Regions from separate parts of the Acidipropionibacterium virtanenii genome, predicted to be linked through region 1. Evidence: riboswitches for the same ligand, from Rfam matches in the RefSeq annotation. Region 1 holds a riboswitch; the other holds the start of a gene.

What was found. Region 1 has a riboswitch for cobalamin ahead of JS278_RS00195 (GNAT family N-acetyltransferase). Riboswitches for the same ligand answer to the same signal wherever they lie in the genome.
Region 2: linked by a shared signal. The riboswitch ahead of mutA (methylmalonyl-CoA mutase small subunit) and the one ahead of JS278_RS00195 (GNAT family N-acetyltransferase) in region 1 are both predicted to bind cobalamin.

The regions. Positions count from the first base shown of each region.
Region 1 is NZ_CP025198.1:43,544-51,489, reverse strand. It holds gene JS278_RS00220 (ABC transporter ATP-binding protein) at 1-193, shown strand, start outside; gene JS278_RS00215 (ABC transporter substrate-binding protein) at 319-1,326, shown strand; gene JS278_RS00210 (class I SAM-dependent methyltransferase) at 1,346-2,107, shown strand; gene JS278_RS00205 (class I SAM-dependent methyltransferase) at 2,226-3,005, shown strand; gene JS278_RS00200 (RNA-binding domain-containing protein) at 3,015-4,742, opposite strand; cobalamin riboswitch at 4,905-5,070, shown strand; gene JS278_RS00195 (GNAT family N-acetyltransferase) at 5,305-5,835, shown strand; gene JS278_RS00190 (cobalamin-independent methionine synthase II family protein) at 5,938-7,116, opposite strand; gene JS278_RS00185 (pyruvate carboxylase) at 7,334-7,946, opposite strand, start outside.
Region 2 is NZ_CP025198.1:2,394,473-2,402,418, forward strand. It holds gene JS278_RS15855 (hypothetical protein) at 163-630, shown strand; gene JS278_RS11045 (hypothetical protein) at 653-859, shown strand; gene JS278_RS11050 (RNA-binding S4 domain-containing protein) at 933-1,151, shown strand; gene meaB (methylmalonyl Co-A mutase-associated GTPase MeaB) at 1,160-2,188, opposite strand; gene scpA (methylmalonyl-CoA mutase) at 2,313-4,499, opposite strand; gene mutA (methylmalonyl-CoA mutase small subunit) at 4,496-6,403, opposite strand; cobalamin riboswitch at 6,485-6,749, opposite strand; gene JS278_RS11070 (alpha/beta fold hydrolase) at 6,824-7,789, opposite strand; gene JS278_RS11075 (nucleotide sugar dehydrogenase) at 7,935-7,946, shown strand, end outside.

The sequences.
Region 1 (7,946 bases):
CAACCTGGCCGCCCGCTCCTGCCAGGAGCTCATCCTCCTGGATCGTGGCCGTCTGGTGGCCTCCGGCTCGAGCCGTGAGGTGCTCGATCCCGGCCTCATCTCAAGGGTGTACGGGGTCGACGTCCACCGCATCGACTACGCCGGGCGGACCCGGCTGTTCTTCGACCCGATATCCGGCGGCGTCGCCTCGTGACATCGCCGGCCACGGTTATTTCTCGGCGTCCAGATATCCCGCCTCCTCATATTCCAACTTCTCGCTGCGAAGATCGTTCAACCGGTACTCATATGTCCACGAAACACATACTGAGAGGAACTCACATGGCATCCACATTCATTCCCGCCAGAGGGCTGGCACTCCTCACCGCGGGAGTGCTCCTGCTGTCGGGGTGTGCCGGTTCATCGGTGGCCTCCGACCCCTCCCCGTCGTCCTCCGGTTCGGGGTCGGGATTCCCCGCGACCGTGATGAGCTGCTCCGAGAAGCTCACCTTCACAGAAGCACCCAGGAAGGTGATGATTCTCAACGACACGGATGCCTCCGTGCTGTCGATGCTCGACGTTCTGGACAAGGTGACCGCCCGCGCCGGAAATCTCGATCTGGAGGGCTACGACATCAACACCGCGACCAAGCTGCGGGCACTGCCCCAGCTCAAGAGCGTCACGGGTGCCACCGGTGGCGCGACGGTCTCCACCGAGACCATCCTGGACGCCCACGTGGACCTGGTGGTCGGCTACGACGGCGGCGTCGATCGCGCCGCCCTGCGCAAGGCCGGGGTCAAGCTCTACTCGCCGGACGCCTACTGCGACGACGAGGCTCCCACCGATCACGCCTCCTACGACCTGGTGACCAAGGAGGTCACCAAGGTCGGCACCATGTTCGGCATCCAGGCCAGGGCGAGGACGCTCAATGCCGCGCTCGACAAGCAGGCCGCCGACGTCAAGACCCGTGCCGCCGGGAAGGGGGCCACGGCCGCGGCCTTCTGGGTCGCGACCGACGGCGGTCAGGTCTCCGCCTACGGACGCTCGAGCATGGCCCAGGCGGCCTTCGACGCGAACGGCCTGGAGAACGTCTACCAGAGCACGGAGAAGAGAGTGTTCGACGTCAATATGGAGGACATTCTCAAGCGGGATCCGGAATGGATCGTCCTACTGAGCTCCGGAGGGAACTCCTCGACCATCACATCGACTTTCGAGAAGTTCAAGGGCGCCTCTCAGCTCAAGGCCGTCAAATCCGGGCACGTCGTGACGATGCCGTACTCCTACTCGGATCCGGCCACACCGCTGTCGGTGCAAGGCTCCGAGGAGCTCGCCAAGCTCATCACCCGATGATCCACCTCAGGAAAGAGAGATGTCAGTGTCTGTTCAGGAACGACTCCAGGACATGTGGTCCTCCGATTCGCAGGAGTACGACGAGATCGTCGAGAGACAACTGCGCAACCATCGCGAGGTGCGCCACTGGCGCCACGAGCTCGGCGCCCGGCTCGGCGACCGGCCTCTCGACGTCGTCGACGTGGGCTGCGGCCCGGGATTCTTCTCGGTCATGCTCGGCCGGCTCGGCCACCGCGTCACCTCGATCGACTCCTCGGAGGGAATGATCGGCGCGGCCCGCGGGAACCTCCGGTGGAACGGCGTCGACGCCGACGTCCGCCGGGGCGACGTCGTGGCCCTGGACGGGTTCGAGGCCGGATCGGTCGATGCGATCGTCTCCCGCGATGTCGTGTGGACCCTCCACGATCCGGCGGCGGCCTATCGGCGCTGGATGGAGGTGCTGCGGCCGGGCGGCGTCGTGCTGGTCTACGACGGGAACTACCGGCGCGACCGGACCGGGCTGAGGCACGGTGCGTGGGTGGCGCTGTCGCGGGTGCTGGTACGCGTCACCGAGGGCCGGCCCAGCAGCGAGGGCCACGGTTCGTCGGGCGACCCGACCGCCGAGCTGCCGAGCGTCACCGCCGAGCGCCCCGAGCTGGACCTGGCGCTGCTGCGCGAGGCCGGGTACATCGACGTGTCCGCCGAGCCCGACACCCACCGGATGAGCCTGCGGAACCTGGAGTTCTGGAAGTACGGCTATCAGGGCGGCAAGTTCATCGTCACGGCGCGCAAGCCGTCCTGACCGTGCGAGTACCCCCTGAAGTCGGCCGGATGCGGACCGGCATGCGCCCGTGCATGCCGTCGTCGATATCTGGCCGCCTCCGGAAGAATCTGTCGTCCCGATACTGGAGAATCCCCACATGACCTCATCGACATTCACCCCCACCGCGCTGCTGGAGGCCTGGGAGGTCCAGCAGACCGCCTTCGTCGAGTACCGCGCCGATCGCACCCGCGTCATGACCGATGTGCTCGGCGCCGTCGCGGCGACCCTCGACCATCCGCTTCGCGTCCTGGACCTGGGCTGCGGCCCGGGCTCGGTGAGCAACGCGGTGCTGGCGGCGATCCCCGACGCCACGGTGGTCGGGGTCGACCGGGATCCGCTGCTCATGCGGCTGTTCCGGGAGTCCACGCCCTACCCCGACCGGGTCGAGGTGCTCGACCTGGACATGGCCTCGCCGGGATGGACCGAGGGCCTGCCGCTCGGCGGGTTCGACGCCGCGGTGAGCGCCACGGCCCTGCACTGGTTGCAGCCCGGGCAGCTCGCCCGGCTGCACATCGAGGTGGCGCGGGTGCTGCACCCGGGCGGGGTGATGCTCAACGCCGATCACCTCTTCTTCGACGCCACCGCCCAGCCGTTCCTGGCGGCCCTGGCCCCGGCCGAGCGCAGCCGGGCCGAGGAGCGCCTCACCCGGGCCGGAGCCATGAGCTGGGACGACTGGTTCTCCGCTGCGGCGTCGATGCCCGGCTGGCAGGCCGAGGCCGAGGCCCACTTCGCCCAGCGAGACCACAAGGTGACGCTCACCAAGGTCGACGTGGCCTTCCATCTGGCCAGCATGCGCGCGGCCGGTTTCACCGAGACCGCCCAGATCTGGCAGTGGCTCGACGACCGGGTGGTGTTCGGGCGGATGCCACAGCATTGAAACTGCAGACTATTCCACGTCGGAGCCCATGTCGAATAGGCTTGGACCTTCTTCAGGTCTCATCGTCGATTTATTCCGCTTTCGGCTTCTTGCGGGAAACTTTTTACCTGCGCCGTACTTGACCGCTGTCCCTCTGCTCTGCTCAGACGTCCTGGCCAAAATATCCCGACTTACGAGATCTTTCAATATATCTCGTGCTGCGTACACATCGACGTTGAACACTCGTTTTACTGCATCATTATTTATAGAATCATAATCCCTGACGTGAGCAACAATTTTACGTTCTATGTCACTTTTCGGTTTTGGCTGATATGCAAGAACCGGGCCAAGCGAAGACACGGCTCCTGCAGTCAGCCGATAATCGGGGTGGCGACGCTTGGAGCTGCGGGGCGTCGGCTCGATGATTCGTGCCGCCCCTTGGGACAGCCATAGGAGCGCAGCCTGCGCCTCATCCGGATCGCGCTGCACAACAGGAGCCAGCTGCGCGGCATTGAGGACGCGGCGGCTCACGAGCGTTGAGACGATGAGAAGCGCGTCGGTGTCTTCCTGCTCAACACTAGGAAGGGACGCCACGAACTTCACAATCCTCGAGTTGGGAGGCCCTCCGGAAAATCTGACAGTCGTTTCACGAAGATCCCCCTCGGACACGGAGAGCACTGGAACCGCCCGTCCGCTGCGAATCATCTCCTTGAACATCCTGTCAACGCCGAGTCCATACTGCTCGGCGAGGCCCATTGCCCGCATGGCTGACGCCAACGACGGAAACCTCGGCCTCGGCGGATGAGTAAGGATGTTGTCCGGCGTGATACCACTGACCAGAGGCGCCGGAGAGGTGATGACAAGGCTTTGCGATGAGTGCTCCACTGTTACCGGTCTGCGCTCGCGGAGATCCCCATGGATCAATGCGTTGGCGAGCGCCTCCCGAACAGCGATTATCGGATAGTCTTCGATCTGAATCTGCTGCCCGTTCGATAAGTTGATCGGAATTGTTCCAATGCGAGCTTCGATCATCGTGAGTACTTCGATGGCGGCAGTCAGGAGCGGGGCCTGCCAGCGGCGCCCGGACCTCACATCTCCTCCGGGAGTCTCCCTGAACTGATACACAAGCACATCGTTCTTGGCGTTCGCCAAAGGTTGGCACAGTAGTAGCTCACCTGCGCTCGTCAGAGTTCCATGCGAGTCGGAAAGATTCAGCATGCTCAACAGATCAACGGTTGACGCATCGACACCCTCCATCAGGGCGTTCCGCGATCGACTGAGCAGGGACCTGAGATGCAGCAGTGCCGTGGAATCAATGTCGTTGACTCCTCGTCCGCTCGGCGCCGCGCTCCAATCGGTCCCGCGGCGTTCGTCGCTGAGCCTCATCAGATCGATACCACTGCGCGGTAGGCAGGACGCCTCGAAGCGTCGCCTCGGAGCTTTTCCATTGGCAACGTAGACGTCGAGTCCCTCCTGGACAGTGATCAAGAGCAATCGCTTGCCTGCGTAGTTGAACTCCCTCACCATGACGTCGAGGTTCGGCTGGGTCCTTTCAAAGACACGTCGCCGAACGAAGCCCGGTTCCAGATCGGTTCCCAGGAAGGCCTCGGTACCGCGCACCTTGTCGGCTACGCCGACGATGATGGTTCCTCCCGAAGCGTTGGCAAAACATGCGGCGGCCTCCGCGAGGTCATCGGCTGTGTCAGGGGCGTGAACGGCCCTGCGTCTTGAAGTCGAGCTGCTGATGCTCGAGCTCATCGGCAGTCGCACCGTCGGCGATCGCTTCAAGTGCATCGTTTGGGGTCAATATTGACTCCTTTGGGAGTTGCGCAACTTTGGCACTTTCCCCAAAGGGTGCCAGGCGGAGCCCACCATCATCTGGCATCCCGCTACGAGAGCCGCACTCTCTCGGGGAGCTGGGTATTATCTGTGACGTCCGGCGCCAAGGGAATCCGGTGAGACTCCGGGACTGACGCGCAGCGGTGAGGTGGACGGCAGGGCGACACGCCACTGGGGAGAGATCCCTGGGAAGGGGCCCTGCTGGTTGAAACCGAGTCCGAAGACCTGCCGGACGCCCTGGTCCAGTATCTGGACCGCGCCGAAGGCTGACCGGGCCACCCGGCCCGCCCGTCCCGGCTCCATCTCTGAAATACGTCATCAACGGGTGGAAAGGTTCTGTGATGGAAAATATGCGTCACTGAACCCTTCTCCGGACCATAGCTCTCGGCACCGTGACAATACAGGGCCTCCCCCTCCCCATCACTGCAGAGAAGCAGGCGAAGAGCCAGAAGAAGCACCGGCCCGGCCCTACGATCGGCAGATGGCCATCACCATCCGCCCCGTCCGCGCCGACGAACTCGATCAGATCGAAACGATCGAGAATCTGGCCGACGCCCTCCTCATCGGGTTCCTGGAGCCCGACCGGTGGGAGCCCGCGCAGCCAGGCGCCACCCGCGCTGCGATGCCGGGATTCCTCCTCGTCGCCCAGGCTGCAACCGGTCATCTGGTGGGTTTCGTCCACGTCATCGAGGCCGACGGTCTGGCCCATCTGGAGCAGGTGGCCGTCCTGCCCGAGTACGGACGCCGCGGATACGGCCGGATGCTCCTCGCAGCTGCGATGAACACGGCCCACGAACGCGGCCATCAAAGGCTCACTCTGCGCACATACGCCGACGTCCCTTGGAATGCGCCGTTCTACCGCGCGCTGGGATTCGCTGAGGAGGAGCCGACCACGACCTTCCACCGTTCTCTGGTCCGCACCGAACAAGATCTTGGACTGGACAGATATGGTCAGCGCGTCCAGATGGGGATCGGCCTCGCTCGTGGACGGCCGGCCCCTGAGGTTGTGTAGGAAATGGGGTCATCTGTTCCCACATTTCCTACACAACTTGGCGGCCGACCCCAGATCTCAGACCAGCGCGAGCCGCAGACGAGGGCGGCTCCCGCCACTGAATCAGACCAGCGCGGCTCCGGCCGCCAGGGACTCCAGCTTCGCCCAGGCGATGGACGGGTAGACCCGCCCTCCCAGGCCGCAGTCGGTGGAGGCGATCACCCGGTCGGGGCCCACGGCGTCGGTGAAGCGCCGGATCCGCTGCGCCACCAGTTCCGGATGCTCGACGACATTGGTGGAGTGGCCCACCACGCCGGGGATGAGCACCTTGTCGTCGGGCAGATCCACGTCCTCCCAGACCGTCCACTCGTGCTCGTGGCGGGCGTTGGCGGCCTCGAAGGAGTACCCGCTGGCATGCACCTGGAGCACCTTGTCGACGATGTCGGACAGCGGGATGTCGGTGGTGTGCGGGCCGTGCCAGGAGCCCCAGCACACATGGAAGCGCACCTGCTCGGCGGGAATCCCCTCCAGCGCCTGGTTGAGAGCGTCGATGCGGATCTGGATGTAGTCGCGGTAGTCCTCGAGGACCGGCGCCGGGTTGATCTGATCCCAGGACTCGGCGATCGACGGGTCATCGATCTGGACGGTGAGCCCGGCGTCGGTGATCGCCTTGTACTCCTCGTGGAGGGCGGCCGCGCAGGCTTGGACCACCTCGGTGTCGTCGGCGTAGTAGGCGTTGGAGATGCGGGCCGCCGAGCCCGGGGACAGCGCCGCCACGAAGCCGTCGGAGGCCGACAGGCCGTTGGCTTCCAGGGCCCTCAGCAGGCCGTCGACGTCGGCGGCCACGGCGTCCTGGCCGATGTAGGTGAGCGGGCCGGTGATGGTGGGGAAGGCGGTCTCGGACTGCCGGGCGGTGTGGATGCCGGAATCGGGGTCGGAGTAGGCGTCGGCGAAGCGCACCCAGTCGCGGCGCTGCGCGAACGGCGCCAGCTTCACCGTGCCCCCGGATGCGGGCGGGGCCATCTCGAAGCGGGTGTCGGTGGTGAGCTCCAGTCCGCCGAAGCGGGAGAAGGAGTAGAACCACCAGGCGCCGTAGTCCACCGACTCGGTCATGGCGTGGCCGTACTCGCCGTCGTTGATCACGCTCAGGCCGATCTCGTGCTGGCGGCGCACCACCTCGTCGACCGACGACTGGAGGACCGTCCGGAACACCTCCTCACCCATCTCCTGCCGGCGGGCGTTCGCCTCGAGCAGCTCGGGAGTGCGCGGCAGGGAGCCGACGTGGGTGGTCCTCACAGGCATGTGACATTCCTCTCATCAACGATCGTGGCCCACAAGTTACACCCGGGAACGGGAGCCACCCCCGGCCATGGGCTGGTCCGCACGTTGCAGGAGATTCCACTCCCAAGACACCGTCCTGACGCTCACCAGGGCTGAGGGACGGCGTGTTGGGAGTGCCTGCTCCACCCCGAGACGCGCGCCGGGCCCCTCGCCCGGCACGCGTTCGCAATGTCGGACCTCACTCGATCACCGCAAGCAGGTCTCCTCCCTCGACCGACTGCGCCACGCCGACGGCCCAGCGCTTGACGGCGCCGGCGACAGGCGTGGTGACCGCGGCCTCCATCTTCATGGCCTCGATGGTGGCCACCTGCTGTCCGGCGGTCACCTCCGCGCCCACCTCCACCACCGGGGTGATGACGCCGGCGAAGGGGGCGGGCACCTGGCCGGGAATGCTCCTGTCGGCCTTCTCGGCGGTGGGCACCGCGGAGTCGACCGAGGTGTCGCGCACCGACAGGGTGCGCGGCTGCCCGTTGACCGAGCAGAGCACCTGTCTCATGCCGTGGTCGTCGGCGTCGCCGATGGCCGAGATGCCCAACTCCAGGGAGTGACCCTTCTCCAGGGCCACCTCCACCTCGTCGCCCTGCCGGATGCCGTGCAGGAACTCGCGGGTGGGCACCACCGACAGCTCGGAGTAGTCCTCCACGGCCTGCAGGTACTCCCGGGTCGGCCCGGGGAACAGGAGCCGGTTGAGGGCAGATCGGGGACGCGCGGCCAGGTCGGCCGAGTCCTCCTCTGACAGGTCGACGACCACCGGCCTGGTGCGACGCCCCTCCAGCGCCTTGCTCCGGAAG
Region 2 (7,946 bases), 1.1 Mb from region 1:
GCGTCAGGTTCAACGGATAGTCTCAGCGTGAGCTCCGTCGACAACTGATCGAGTGCCGAGGGCAGGGGCGCCCTCGGCGAAGTGCGAGCGGTCACCGGGCGAAGGGGGATGTAGAAGCTGACGCGCTCGATCGAACTCTCACCGTGTTGAAGAAGGTTGACAATGGACTACCCAAGAAGAGTATTTATTTCGGGCAGCCTGGCGCTGGCGATGATGGGCATTGCATCCCCCCTTGCGGGAGCTACGCCCATTGAACGTGCCAGGCAGGGGACATTCCGGATCGTGGCTTATTCGGAGCAGAAGCCGATCGTCGAGAAGGTTGGGCCCACGGTGGCCGCCGCTGGAGAGCGAAGAGTCACACTCGGATCATGGACCCTCACAGTCGCACAGACGAAACAGCTCGCCAATAACATGAAGACCCTGTCTTCTTCGAAAGTCACTGTGTTTCTCGCAGCCGTCGGACTCAAAGCTCCGTTCGCGGCGCTGGCGGCCGCTCTCACGGTCAATGCGACGGTGCGCAACGACGTGATCTACGCCGGAAGCCACGGGAAGCGCGTGCGGATCACTATCACTGACAGCGCCAACCACCACACCTCGTACTCGACACAGGTCACTTACAAGGTGATCTAGTGATTCACTGCACGGAGGCATCATGAGTATCACTGTCTTGTTGAAGAAGCGGTACAAGGTCTGGATTCGCAATTGGCTGATCTACGCGGTGCTGCTCTGCGGTCTGATGTGGTTGCTTGGCGACTTTCATCTATCGCTGGTCGCTCCGATGGTCGCCGGACTGGTCGTCGGACTGGTCATATGGCCGGTGATCGACCTGGCGAGGTACGGCCTGAGAAGACGGCCCTGACTCTCGTCGCACAGCACCGCGGCCCCGGCCCCTCCCCGCCAGGTGAGAGACTGGGGCCGTGGTGCGTGATGACATGATCCGGCTGGGCCAGTTCCTCAAATTCGCCAACCTGGCCGAGACCGGCGGTATGGCCCGCGAACTCATCGCCGAGGGGGCGGTGTCGGTCAACGGCGAGAAGGAGACCAGGCGAGGCCGTCAGCTGCATCCTGGCGACGTCGTTACCGTGCGCTCCGGTGACCAGCAGGTCACCGAGACCGTCGACCTCTCCGGTGAGATCGACGTCCCCTGGTGACCAGCTGGTCAGCTACGAGCCTTCATCTCGCCGCGGGCCCACGGCAGTTCGGGAACCCGCTCGGCGAAGATCTGCAGGATCTTCGAGGCGCCGTCCAGCGCATTGGTGGCCTCGGTGCCCAGCCCCGCCTCGATCCTCTCGGCGGCCTGCTGGACGCGAGCATCGGTCTTCAGCGACTCCAGCACCTCGTTCTCCACCATGTTCCACAGCCACTCTCGCTGCTGGGAGACCCGGCGGCGCACCAGCGAGCCGTCCTTCTCCAGGTAGGCGCGGTGGTCCAGGACGGCCTTCCAGACGTCGTCGAGCCCCGTACCGGTGTAGGCCGAGCAGGTGAGCACCGGCACCCGGCGCTTCTCGGAGTCCGAGGAGACCAGCTTCATCGCGATGGACAGGTCGCGGGCGGCGACCCGCGCGTTGCCGGCATTGTCCCCGTCGGCCTTGTTGACCGCCACGACGTCGGCGATCTCCAGGATGCCCTTCTTGATCCCCTGCAGCTGGTCGCCGGTACCGGTGACCGAAAGCATCAGGAAGGTGTCGACCATCCCCGCCACGGCCACCTCCGACTGCCCCACGCCGACGGTCTCGATGATGATGACACCGTATCCGGCGGCCTCCATGATGATCATGGCCTCGCGGGTGGCCCGGGCCACCCCGCCCAGGTGACCGCCCGACGGGGAGGGGCGCACGAAGGCCTCCTCTCGGTTGGCCAGATCGCCCATCCGGGTGCGGTCTCCCAGGATGGAACCGCCGGTGCGCGAGGACGACGGGTCGACCGCCAGCACCGCGATCTTGTAGTGGTACTCGTCGATCAGCTTGGAGCCCATCGCATTGATGAAGGTCGATTTCCCGGCCCCCGGCACCCCGGAGATCCCGACCCGGATGGCGTTGCCGGTGTGCGGGGCCAGCCGGCGCAGCAGATCACGGGCCAGTTCCCGGTGAGCCGGCTTGCTGGACTCCACCAGGGTCAGCGCCCGGGCGATGTGCATCCGGCTTCCGGCCAGAACGTTCTCAACGAGCTCGGGGACGTCGATCTTCATTGCTGTGCATGCCTCCTGGGTGTGGGACTCCACCGTATCGCCCCGGACACGGCCGACGGCCGGCCCCGGGAAATCCCCGGGGCCGGCCGCCTTCTGCACTACCGGTTGAGTGCCGTGGACCGGATCAGTCCTCGACGTGCTCGAGCAGCTTGGTCATCAGATCGACAGCGGCCTCCGGAATGTTGGTGCCGGGCGGGTAGATCGCCACGGCGCCGTCATCGCGCAGCTCCTGGAAATCGCCGGTCGGGATGACGCCGCCGACGACGATCATGATGTCGGAGCGACCCAGCTTCTCCAGCTCCTTGCGCAGCTCGGGCACCAGGGTGAGGTGGCCGGCCGCCAGCGAGGAGACGCCGACGACGTGGACGTCACCCTCGACCGCCTGCCGAGCGGTCTCCTCAGGGGTCTGGAACAGCGGACCGACGTCGACGTCCATGCCGAGGTCGGCGTAGGCCGTCGCGACGACCTTCTGACCGCGGTCGTGGCCGTCCTGACCCATCTTGGCGATGAGAATGCGGGGACGACGCCCCTCCTTCTCCTCGAACTCCTTGACCATCCCCTGGACCTTCTCGGTGGCCTCCGAGGATCCTGCCGCCTTGCTGTACACACCGGAGATTGTATGGATCTGGGCGGTGTAGCGCCCGAAAACCTTCTCCATCGCGTCGCTCATCTCGCCGAGGGTGGCTCCGGCGCGCCCGGCGTCGATGCACATCTTCAGCAGGTTGCGGTCGGGATCGCTCGGGTCCGGGTTGCCCGCGGCCCAGGTGAGGTTCTCCAGGGCCTTCTGGGTGGCGGCGTTGTCGCGCTCGCCGCGCAGCGCCTCCAGCTTGGCCTTCTGCTCGGCCAGCACCTGGGAGTTGTCGACCTTGCGGACCTCGAGGGGCTCGTCCTCGTCGAGCTGGTACTTGTTGACGCCGATGAGGGCCTGACGGCCGGAGTCCAGACGGGCCTGGGTACGGGCCGCGGCCTCCTCGATGCGCATCTTGGGGATGCCCTTCTCGATGGCCTTGGCCATGCCTCCGGCGGCCTCCACCTCCTGGATGTGGGCCCATGCCTTGCGGGCCAGCTCCAGGGTGAGCTTCTCGACGTAGGCCGAACCGCTCCACGGGTCGATGACACGGGTGGTGCCCGACTCCTGCTGCAGGAACTGCTGGGTGGACCGGGCGATGCGGGCCGAGAAGTCGGTCGGCAGGGCGATGGCCTCGTCCAGCGAGTTGGTGTGCAGCGACTGGGTGTGGCCCTGGGTGGCGGCCATCGCCTCCACGCAGGTGCGCACCACGTTGTTGTAGACGTCCTGGGCGGTCAGCGACCAGCCGGAGGTCTGCGAGTGCGTCCGCAGGCTCATCGACTTCGGGTTCTTCGGCCCGAACTGGTGCACCAGCTTGGCCCACAGCATGCGGGCCGCGCGCATCTTGGCGACCTCCATGAAGAAGTTCGTCCCGATGGCCCAGAAGAAGGACAGTCGCGGAGCGAACTGGTCGACCTTCAGCCCGACGTTCTCGCCGGCGCGGATGTAGTCGACGCCGTCGGCCAGCGTGTAGGCCATCTCGATGTCGGCGGTGGCCCCGGCCTCCTGCATGTGATAGCCGGAGATCGAGATGGAGTTCCACTTCGGCATGTTCGCGCTGGTGTAGGCGAAGATGTCGGCGATGATCCGCATCGAGGGCTGCGGCGGGTAGATGTAGGTGTTACGAACCATGAACTCCTTGAGGATGTCGTTCTGGATCGTCCCGGCGAGCTGCTCGGGCCTGACGCCCTGCTCCTCGGCGGTCACCACGTAGAGGGCCAGGATCGGCAGCACGGCGCCGTTCATGGTCATCGACACGCTCATCTGGTCCAGCGGGATGCCCGCGAACAGCTCGCGCATGTCCTTGATGGAGTCCACGGCCACGCCGGCCATGCCGACGTCGCCCCCGACGCGCGGATTGTCAGAGTCGTAGCCGCGGTGGGTCGGCAGGTCGAAGGCCACCGACAGACCCTTCTGGCCGGCGGCCAGGTTGGCGCGGTAGAAGGCGTTCGACTCCTTGGCCGTGGAGAATCCGGCGTACTGGCGGATCGTCCAGGGGCGGAAGGCGTACATGGTGGCGTACGGGCCGTGCACGAACGGCGGGATACCCGCGTAGGTGTCCAGCCAGTCCATGTCCTGGTAGACGTCCTCGCTGTACAGGTGACCGACCGGAATCTGCTCCGGGGTCATCCACGGCTCCTGCTCGCCGGCCTGGGCGGCCAGCGCGGCGAAGCGCTCCTGGGCATCGGCGGGCGCCTGCTCGTCTCCCAGGTTGATCGAATCGAAACGGGGCAAGGTGCTCACTTGGCAACTCCCAACGTGTCCAGAGTGTCGGAGAGGGTCGCGACGACGTCCATCCCCATGGCGACACGACCGTCGAAGACCTTCTCGGCCTCGGCGGCTTCATCACCGAATTCCTTGTAGGCGCCTGACAGGTAGACCTTCTTGGCGCCGGCCTCCTTGAGAGCCCTGGCGACCTCGAGGCCCTGCTCGGCGTAGACCTTCTTGTTCGAGCAGAGGTCGACGACCGTGGTCCCGGAGGCCTCGAAGGCGGCGACGATCTCGTCGACGGACCCGCCCTCGACCTCGGGGGTCTCGATGCCGGCGATATGCCACATGGGAGCCGAGAAGCCTTCACGGGCACCGAAATCGCGCCGGGTGCCCAGACAGACCAGGAACACCTTCGGCTTGTCGGCGGCCTTGGCGGAGCGATCGACGAGGCCCTCGAAGACCTCGGAGTCGCGGTGCCAGGCCAGTCCCTTGCGCTCGGGGGCGGGCGGGAAGGGTTTGGCCTCCAGCGTCCGCGCCCCGATCATCGGGAACTCGGAGACTGAGGTGATGGGCTGCTTGCGGGTCGCCAGGCGCTTGGCGCGCTCGGTGTTGAGGGTCGCCAGCTCCTCGGCGACCTTCCCGTCGGCCAGGACCTTCGCGAATCCACCGGCGGCCTCGATCTCCTGGAACTTGCTCCAGGCGGCGTCGGCGAGGGTCTTGGTGAGCGACTCGACGTAGAAGGAGCCGCCGGCCGGGTCGTTGGCCCGTCCGATGTTGCACTCCTCGGCCAGCACGATGCCGGTGTTGCGGGCGATCCTGCGGGTGAACTGGTTCTTCGGCAGCCCGATGGCCGCGTCGAAGGGCAGCGTGGTGATGGCCTCGGCGCCGCCGACGGCCGCGCTGAAGGTCGAGATGGTGCCGCGCAGGATGTTGACGTAGGGGTCGTCTCGGGTCAGCTCGCGCCGGCTGGTGACCGCCTGCTGGCGGGCGCCGCGCCTGTCCTCGGGCACCTCGAAGACCTCGCCGATCCGGTTCCACACGGTCCGCAGGGCGCGCAGCCGAGCGATGGTGAGGAACTGGTCGTGGGTGGCGGTGACCCGGAAGTTGATGGCGTCGAAGGCCTCCTCGGCGGAGACCCCCTGCTCGACCAGGGCGCGCACGTACTCGACCGCGGTGGCGATCGACCAGGCCAGCTCGGCGACGTCCCCGGCACCGGCGTTGTGATAGATCGTGCCGTCGGCCACGAAGGCCCGCGCGTTCTTGTACTTCCTGATCTTCTCGATCCAGCCGGCCAGACCGGAGAGGTCGGCGTCGCCGCCGTTCAGGGCCGCGAGCCCGATCGGGTCGATGCCCAGGTTGAAGGACAGCTCCTCGGGTTTCAGGTCGGAGGAGGCGTAGACATCGAGGAGGGCATTGGCGGCGGCCTCCTGGTCGTCGCGGCTGGAGACCTCGACCTTGGCCAGGTTCAGCAGCACGTCCTTGAGGTCGCCGGCGATGTCGGCGGGCCTGATCGCGTCGGCTCCGACGCGCAGCCAGATCGAGGTGACGCCGCGCTCCAGGTCGGCGACGATGGCCTTCCGGGTGACGTCGGTGTCGGGATCCTCGTGGAGGGCCCGCACGTCCCATGCGTCGGCCGCACCGGTCCTGATGGTGGTGCCGCGGGTGAAGGGGGCCACGCCGGGTGCGCCGAGCTTCTCGGGAGCGTCGTCCCGGGTGTACATGGGCTCGAACCGGACGCCGTCGACGGTGGTCGGCTCCATGCGCTTGAGGGACTGCTCGAAGGTGAGCTGCTTGCCCTCGGGACGCCCCCGGTTGAAGACCTTGGCCACCTCCTTCTCCCACTGCTCATGCGTGGGGGCCGGGAAGACACCGGCCAGGGTGAGCGCCTCGGGAGCTTCGGCCACTGCCGATTCCTCGAGGTTTTCGGGATCAGTCATACTCTGCAGACTCCTGCTCCGCTGTGGATGGATATGTGCCGAAGGCCTCCCCTCGAGGCCCAGGCACCGCATCGCACGCGGCGGTGCGAAGACGCGTCGGCAGGTATTCGGACTCATGGGCGTCCCACCCACCGGGGTCTCCGGTAGGCAGGTCCTACGTCACCGCTTCCCGGGCCTGGACCCAGTGCTGTGATCTCCGTCGGCGTCCCGGACGGGCCGTGACACCGGCGGCGATGGTGATGTCGTTCCCATTCACCGCTGCGGGGCAGCGCCGGATTCTCACCGGCTTCCCTCTTGCGGTCGGAGCTGCGGGTGCAACTCCGACACCAACGAGCCCATCCTAACGGCAGCCATTCCGGCCGGTGAGGCCGGGGCCGACATGATCATCCGAGTGCACAACCGTGCACGGACCCGGGCCCGTCAGCTCGCACCGGCGCCCGCATCGGTGGCCCGGGCGCCCTGTACCGCGCTCTGCACCGCGCTGTCGATCCAGGCGATGATCTCGGACTCGACCTGACGCCGGTTCACCTCGTGGAGGATCTCGTGGCGGGCACCCGGATAGAGGACCAGATCGACGCTGCGGACGCCGTTGGCACGCATCCTGCGGGCGACCTGGCGGACCCCTCGCCCTGCTCCTCCCACCGGATCGGCGGCGCCTGAGAAGATGCCGACCGGCAGACGCGGCGGGATGGCCCGCATCACCTCGACGCTGTTGGCGACCCTCATCACCCGCAGCAGCTCTCGGTAGAAGCCGGTGCTGCACACATACCCGCACAGCGGGTCGGCGACGTAGTCGTCAACGGCCCGGGTGTCGCGCGAGAGCCAGTCGAATTCGGTGCGGGCCGGCATGAAGGCGGCGTTGAAGGGCCCGAACGCCAGCCTGTTCATCAGAGCACTGGGGTGGTCCTCCCCCAGCAATACCGTCTCGACGTCGGCGACCGCGGCTCCCGCCCCGCCCACCGGTCCCAGTGAACCACCGGTGCCCAGCAGCACCAGGGCCGCCATCTCGCGACCGCGCCGCGCGGCCATGGTCCGGGCCAGGAACGACCCCATCGAATGTCCCACGAGCACCCAGGGGACACCTGGCAGCTCGCCTCGCACATGGTCGTAGGCCGTCGACATGTCGTCGAGCAGCTGGTGGTAGCCACGGTCCGGCAGCTGCCCGAGCCTCCCTTCGGCGGCCGCCCTGGGGCCCTGGCCGCGGTGCTCAGCGGCGATGACGAACCATCCGTGCTCGACCAGCGCTCCCGCGAACCCGTCATAGCGGGCCGCGTACTCGCACATCCCGGGCACGATCTGGACGATTCCCCTCGGGGCGCCCGCCGGCTCCCAGACGAGCACATCCAGATCGGCGCCGTCCTCGGCGACCAGGGTGATGCAGTCCATCGACACTCCTTCTCGCGTCCCCGCGGCCAGTCTAGAGACCGAACCGTAGACTGACCGGCGTCCCCGCGCGGGTTCGCGCCGGGGCGGGCGTCGACAGAGGGGATTGTCCATGAGGATCACCGTGGTGGGTCTGGGGTATGTCGGCATGGCGATGGCC